One region of the Variovorax sp. 350MFTsu5.1 genome, then DNA from elsewhere that is predicted to be linked to it. Evidence: riboswitches for the same ligand, from Rfam matches in the RefSeq annotation. Region 1 holds a riboswitch; the other holds the start of a gene.
What was found. Region 1 has a riboswitch for cobalamin ahead of ABL843_RS12535 (TonB-dependent receptor). Riboswitches for the same ligand answer to the same signal wherever they lie in the genome.
Positions count from the first base shown of each region.

Region 2: another riboswitch for cobalamin. It lies ahead of ABL843_RS17210 (TonB-dependent receptor domain-containing protein); the one in region 1 lies ahead of ABL843_RS12535 (TonB-dependent receptor).

Region 1 is NZ_CP157620.1:2,783,255-2,786,679, reverse strand. Features, by position in the region: gene ABL843_RS12535 (TonB-dependent receptor) at 1-1,737, opposite strand, end outside; cobalamin riboswitch at 1,980-2,281, opposite strand; gene ABL843_RS12530 (hypothetical protein) at 2,375-2,599, opposite strand; gene ABL843_RS12525 (hypothetical protein) at 2,754-3,158, shown strand; gene ybaL (YbaL family putative K(+) efflux transporter) at 3,181-3,425, opposite strand, start outside.
Region 2 is NZ_CP157620.1:3,790,264-3,793,688, forward strand. Features, by position in the region: gene ABL843_RS17210 (TonB-dependent receptor domain-containing protein) at 1-1,708, opposite strand, end outside; cobalamin riboswitch at 1,805-2,061, opposite strand; gene ABL843_RS17215 (ClcB-like voltage-gated chloride channel protein) at 2,116-3,425, shown strand, end outside.

The sequences.
Region 1 (3,425 bases):
CACTTCGTTGAAGTCGTCGTAGCGCGCGCGCAGCTTGGCGACATTGGCCTCCAGCCGCAGCGTGGAGGTCAGAGCCAGGTCGAGCGTGGCTTCGATGCCTTCGGAAGACTGCTTGCCGACCTGCTGGGTGACAGTGGGGTCGATGGCGTCGCGCGAGAGCAGCTTGTTCTTCTCGATGCGGTAGGCCGCCACCGTCCAGGCACCGCGGTTGTCCGCGAGCTGGCGCTTGTAGCCGACCTCGACCTGCCTGCCGGTGCTGAGATCGAAGGCTGCCTGCGAGGCCGAGGTGGTCACCAGCGAACCCAGCGGATCGGCCGCGCGCGCCACCTGGGCGTAGAACGACTGCGAGGCGTCGGGCGCGTAGACCACGCCGAGGCGGCCGGTGGCGTACTCGAAGGTCTTGCCGAAGTTGTTGGCGGCGTTCTGCAGGTCGGTGCGCGCGATCTTCGCGTGGTCCCAGCGCAGGCTGCCCACCAGCGACCACTGCCGGTTGAAGGCCAGCTTGTCCTCGGCGAAGAAGGCGTAGGTGCTGGTCCTGGTCTTGTAGCGCGGCGTGTAGGCCACCGGCGATGCGTAGTAGCCGGGGCTGAAGACGAAGGGGTCGACCACCGAGCGGCCGCCGTAGGGCGAGTCGTTGATGTGCGTGAAGTCGATGCGGTTCACGTCGAAGCCCACCAGCACCTGGTTGGCGAGGCCGAAGAGGCCATGCCTGAAGGTGGCGTCGGTGCGGTTGCCGATCTGCTCCTGGTCGTGGCCGATCTCCAGGTAGTCGCCGCGCGTCACGCGCCGGGTGGTGGCGCTGTAGGTGTAGGTTTCGCTGTTGCGCCAGTGGCGCTTGCTCTCCAGGCGGTAGAGCTGGTTGCGCACCGTCACGGCGTCGCTGGGCGTCCACTGGGCGTCGAGGCGGGTCCACTTGTCGCGGTACTTGATCCCGGCGTCGTCCACGTTGTAGTTCTGGCGCAGGGTCTGGCTGCCGAGGCGGCCATCGATCAGCGGCACGCCGTAGTAGCGCTGCGGCGACTGGCGGCCCTCGTCGTGCGAGAGCGTGAACTGCAGCTGCGGCGACACGTCCAGCCGCACGGCGGCGCTCACAGCCAGGCTCTCGGCCTCGCCACGCTGCATGAAGCCGTCGGTGTTGCGCTGGCTGATGTCGAAGCGGTAGGAGAGCCTGTCGTTGATCGCCCCGCCGCTGCCGAAGGCCACCTGCCGCGTGGCGTCGGAGCCGAGCGTGACCAGCGCTTCATTGCGGATCGGCCCGCGCGCGGGCTTCTTCGGCACCACGTTGATCGCCCCGCCGATGGCGCCCTCGCCGTACATCACCGAGGCTGCGCCGCGCAGCACCTCGATGCGGTCGGCCGACCAGGTGTCGAAGGGAAAAGTGACGGTGCCGGCGCCCGCGTAGAGGCGCGTCCCGTCGAAGAGCTGCATCACCGAGCCATGGCCCAGGAAGCCGCGCGCTCCCAGTGCGGTACCGCCATTGCCCGGACCGGGCGAGCCGGTGATGCCGGTGGCGCGGGTGACGGCGTCGATCACCGAGACGTCGCCACGCGCGCGGATGGTGTCGCCCGTCAGCACCTCGACGCTGGCCGGCGTCTCCAGCGGCGTGAGGCCGAGGCGGCTGCCGGTCTGCGTGGGCTCGTCGATGGCCAGCGGCGTGTGCCGCTCGGCATCGACCTGGATGGGCTTGAGCGTCTGGCCGTCGGGCGTCTGCGCGAAGACCGCCGCACAGGGGCCCACGGCGAGCCCCCAACCCAGTGAAAGACTCGAAAGACCTGAAAACCGCGCCCAGCGTCGCAGCCGTTGTGGCGACGCTCTTCTGCGATCGCTCCCTCGCGACGCATGACCCATGAAACCTCTCCTCCAGCCTGCGTCCCCGCAGGCTCCTGACCGTTGAAGGACGTGGCGGAAGAGGCGAAAGGGCTGCGGCGGCCCGCGGCGGGCGCGGTAGGCGGCTGGCCCGGACACGCACTCCCGCAGCGTCCGAAGGCGGTTGCGAAGGCCGGTATCCGGGCTTGCGGAGTGCCATTGCGTGCTGTTGGATGCACGCAGTGGCGGAAGCCCTCGCCTTCCCACGCCCAAGCGCAGTGGCTGCCCATGCCAATCGAGGAGGCACGAGCCCGAGGGGTTCCAGATCCGCTGACCGTTGCGGGGGCAGCGCAGGAATCGGCGCGTCCATCGATCTCCAGAGAGAACGACGGCGCGGCTCACCTGCTTCCCGTTTAACCCCGTCGCCGTCGATCAGATGGATGGCGTGCGGGGCACCTTCGAACCGTGTGGTCCGGAACGGCGAGTAACCAATGAAAACTGCCGAACCGGAACGGCGGGATTATAGGTAGCGCCCCTCGGGGGCCGGCCCCGAAGCCGGCCGCCAGGCTCAGGAGGCCGGCTTGCCGTCGGGCCCGAACAGCCGCCGCATCATGGCCACGCCCGCCACCAGCGCGTTCGAATAGGTGGCGTAGGGCTCGTGGGCAGCCTCCAGGGGCACGTAGACATGGGTGGTGTCGCCGGGAGAGCCCTCCACGGCCTCCATCAGCACCCAGTAGAACTCCCCCTCCTCCAGCTCATGGACGGTGAGTGCGATGTTTCTGGGAGAAGGCATGGAGCGAGGATGGCGTTGCTTGCTGACTGCTGAATGAATTGAACAGGCCAGGAAGGCGGGCGGTTGACAGAGCTTTCGGGGTTCTCCTACAGAGGCCCCTGCGGGTGCGACCTAATGTTGTATCCAGGGACTTCCACAAGAACCAGGAGGCAGCATGAAGCACTTCACCCTTGAACCCCGCATGCGCTCGAGCATCGGTGGCGCCTTCTACCCCACCGGCTACTCGATGGTGATGTTCCCGAGCGCGGAAGATGCCGACCGCATCGGCCACCGGCTGATTGAAAAGGGCGTCAGCGGCGACGAGGTCTACCTGCTCCCCGCCGAGACCGTGCTCAGCGAGATCGTGCCCACGGTGAGGATCGCCGACGATCCGCTGCCGTCCGCCGGCACCGACGCGGCAACCGTGCGAGCCTACGCCAAGCTGGCGCGCGAGGGCCACACCGGGCTGCTCGTCAGGACCAAGGACGGCGCGGCGGCCGAGCAGATGATGGAGCTGGTGCGCACCGTGCCCTACTCGATCGCCCAGCGCTACCGCACGCTGGTGATAGAAGACCTCTGAGCCGGGCCGGCCTGACCGGACTTCAGGCCGGCACCGCCATCGACACCGCGCGCTGGACCACGTCCCGGGCCATGGCCTGGGCGAGTTCGTGCTCGCCGAGGAACACGGTGGCGGAGGTTTCCTGCGTGAGCAGCCGGGCCTCCTGCTCGTTGTGGCTGCGGATCACCGTCTGGATCGCCGGATTGAGCGTGTGCGCGGTTTCCATCATCTGGCGCACGTTCATGGCATCGGGCGTGGCCACCACCAGCACGCGGGCGCGCGCGATGT
Region 2 (3,425 bases), 1.0 Mb from region 1:
TCTGCACCTCGGCGCCCAGCGTCCAGCCCGCGATGCGCCAGTCGGCGCCCAGGGTGGCGTGGCGCTGAGCGCGGCGCGCCAACAGGTTGTGGGTGGCGAGGTCGCGCGGGTCCTGGAAGTCGAAGGAGCCGCGCAGCGTGACGTCGCCGATGCGGTGGCTGCCCGAGAGCGTGACGCCCTGGTAGCGCGCGCGGGCGGTGCTGGCGTAGCAGCCGAAGGACGATGCGCAGCCCTTGGCCGAGCCGTCGAACACGATCAGGTTCTGCACGCGGTTGGCATACGCCACGATGCCCATCTGCGTCGCGCCCTCGGTGTACTGCAGGCCCAGCTCGAGGTTGCGGCTCGATTCGGGCTTGAGCGTGGCCAGGCCGTATTCGCTGAAGCGCTGGTACAGCGTGGGCACGCGGAAGGCGGTGCCTGCCGACGCCGTGAAGCGCAGCGTCGGCGTGATGGCGTAGCCGTAGGCCGCGCTGCCGGTGGTCTTGCCGCCGAATTCGCTGTCCTTGTCGTGGCGCACGTGCAGCTGCAGCGAGTGCGGGCCCTTCACGAAGCCGTAGCCCAGCGAGACGGCGTCCTGCGAGCGGTCGCGCGAGAGCAGCTTCGAGGTGGTTGTGGGAGCGTTCTCCAGGGCGTCTTCGCGGCGCTCGAGCGTGGCGGTGACGAGGTGCGGTCCGAAGCGGAATTCGTTCTGGAACAGGTAGCCGCGCAGCCGGGTTTCGGTGCGGTAGAACGAAGGCTGCGTCTTGTAGACCTGCTGCGAGTCGGTCACCTGCAAGCGGGTGCTGTAGACGTCGTTCCACTTTGCCGACCAGCTCAGGCCGGCGGTCTGCAGCGTGTTGCTCGAGATGTCGTTGGCGAACAGGAACGGCAGCCTGGTCCTGTAGGACACCGTGGCGTCGTAGCCGGCCTTGACGTCGCTGGAAAGCATCGTGGCCTCGATGCGCTGGTCGGGCGTGATCTGGAAGCCCAGCTTCACGTTGCCCGAGGTGCTGTTGTAGCCGTCGCGGTCGGGGCTGGTGAAGCCGTCCTTGGTCACGTTGCGCTTGCTCACGGGCTGCACGTTGTAGCCCTTGCTCTCTTCATGCGCCACGCCGAAGGAATAGTCGAAGAGGCCCGACTTGCCGCTCACGCCGCCTTCGATCCTGCGCAGCCCCTTGCTGCCGAAGCCGATGCCGGCGTAGGGCGACACGCCCTCTTCTCCTCGCCTGGTGAAGAGCTGGATCACGCCGCCCACGGCGTCGGAGCCGTAGACCGCGGCGGCCGGGCCGCGCAGCACCTCGATGCGGTCGATCTGCGACAGCGGAATGCCTTCCCAGCCGGCGCCGCCGGTCGATTGCGAGTCGATGCGCACACCATCGAGATACACGGCTGTGAAGCGCGTCTCGGCGCCGCGGATGAAGAGGCTGGTGGTGTTGCCCACGCCGCCCGAGCGCGAGATCTCGATGCCGGGCACTCGCGAGAGCAGGTCGGCCACGCCGGTCGCGCCGCTGCGCTCGATGGCGTTGCTGTCGACGATGGAGACGTCTCCCACGAGCTCCGACAACGCCTGCGGGGTGCGGTTGGCGGTGACCACCGTCTCGCGCAGGGTGGAAGCCTCCTGCGCATGGGCCAGCCCGCCGAAGGCGGAAACCAGCGCCAGCGGCAGGCAGGCGTGGCGGAAGCGGCGCGCAGGAGCGCGGCCGCGGAAAGAGCAAACACGGGAAATCATGGATCAAGCGAACGAACGTCAATACCCCTGGCCGGCCTCCCCGCCGGCGCCTGGGCGCAATGGCCGCGCATGCGTTCGTCATTCATCTTCGACGCATGCGGCAGCCGCCTTGTTGGCCGGTATCCGGGCTGGCAGAGCGACTCCTTGCCGCCTTCCCAGACGCCTGTTTCAGGGCATCCAGTGGCTTCGATGGAAAGGGGTTGGCGCCTTGCGGCACCGTCTGCTTGACCGTTGCGGGGGCAGCGCAGGCGGCTTCGGCCTTGTTCCGGCAAGAACCGGGGCGTTCACTCCTGCTTCCCGTTGAACTGCGCCGTGCGAACCACGGCGCGAGCACCAACGGCGGTGATTTTATGCGCTGGCCAACGGGGCTTAAGTCGAAAGTTGCGGCACCGCTAACATCGACGGCCATGATGCAGCCCGCCTCGGTCTTCCTGAATCTGCGTTCGGCGCTGCAGCGTCTCTTCGGTGTGTCGGGCTGGCAGTCGATGCTGCTGTGGTCCATCGTGGCGGGGCTGCTGGGGACGCTGGCGACCGAATTCTTCCGCGCGGCGCTGCTGGCCTTCGAGCACCTGGTGCTGGGACCTGGCGAAGGGCTCGTGGCAATGGCCAGGCAACTGCCATGGTGGGCACGCATCGCCTGCCCCACGCTCGGCGGTCTGGTGGCGGGGCTGCTGCTGGTGCTGGCCAGGCGCGTGGCTTCGCGCAGCGCCACGTCGGACTACATGGAAGCCATCGTCCTCGGCGACGGGCGCATCCCGGTGGCGCAGACGCTGGCGCGCAGCGCGTCGTCGCTGGTGAGCATCGGCACCGGCGGCTCGATCGGGCGCGAGGGCTCGATGGTGCAACTGGCGGCGCTGGCTTCCTCGCTGCTGGGACGGGTGTTCCGCTTCCCGGCCGAACGGCTGCGGCTGCTGGTGGCCTGCGGCGCGGCGGCCGGCCTCACTGCAGCCTACAACGCGCCCATCGCGGGCGCCTTCTTCGTCGCGGAGATCGTGCTGGGCTCCATCGCGATGGAGAGCGTGGGGCCGATCATCATCGCCTCGGTGGTCGCCAACGTCGCGATGCGGGCGCTTCCGGGCTACCAGCCGCCTTACAGGATGCCGCCGTTCCCGGAGATCCACGGCACCGAGGTCGTGCTGTTCTGCGTGCTCGGCGTGCTGCTGGGCTTCGCGGCGGTGGGCTTCCTGCGTGCGCTGCAGGGCAGCCGGGCGCTGTTCTCGCGGCTGCCGCTCGCGCTGCCGTGGCGGCTGGCGCTGGGCGGGCTCGTCATGGGCGCGGTGTCGGTGCCGATGCCGGAGGTCTGGGGTAACGGCTACAGCGTGGTCAATTCGGTGCTGCACACGCCGTGGGCATGGACACTGATCGCGACGGTGCTGCTCGCCAAGGCGGTCGCCACCATGGCAACGGCGGGCTCGGGCGCGGTGGGCGGCGTGTTCACGCCCGCGCTCTTCTTCGGCTGCATGATCGGCGCGCTCGTCGGCCAGGGCGTGCAGGCGCTGTGGCCAGCGGCGAGCTCGGCGCCTTTCGCCTACGCCATCGTCGGCATGGGCGCGTTCCTGGCGGGCGCCACGCAGGCGCCGCTGATGGCGATATTGATGATCTTCGAGATGACGCTGAGCTACCAGGTCATGCTGCCGCTGATGGCCGCGAGCGTCATCGCGTATTTCGTGGCGCGCTCGGCCAACGCGGGCTCGATGTACGAGATCACGCTGCATCG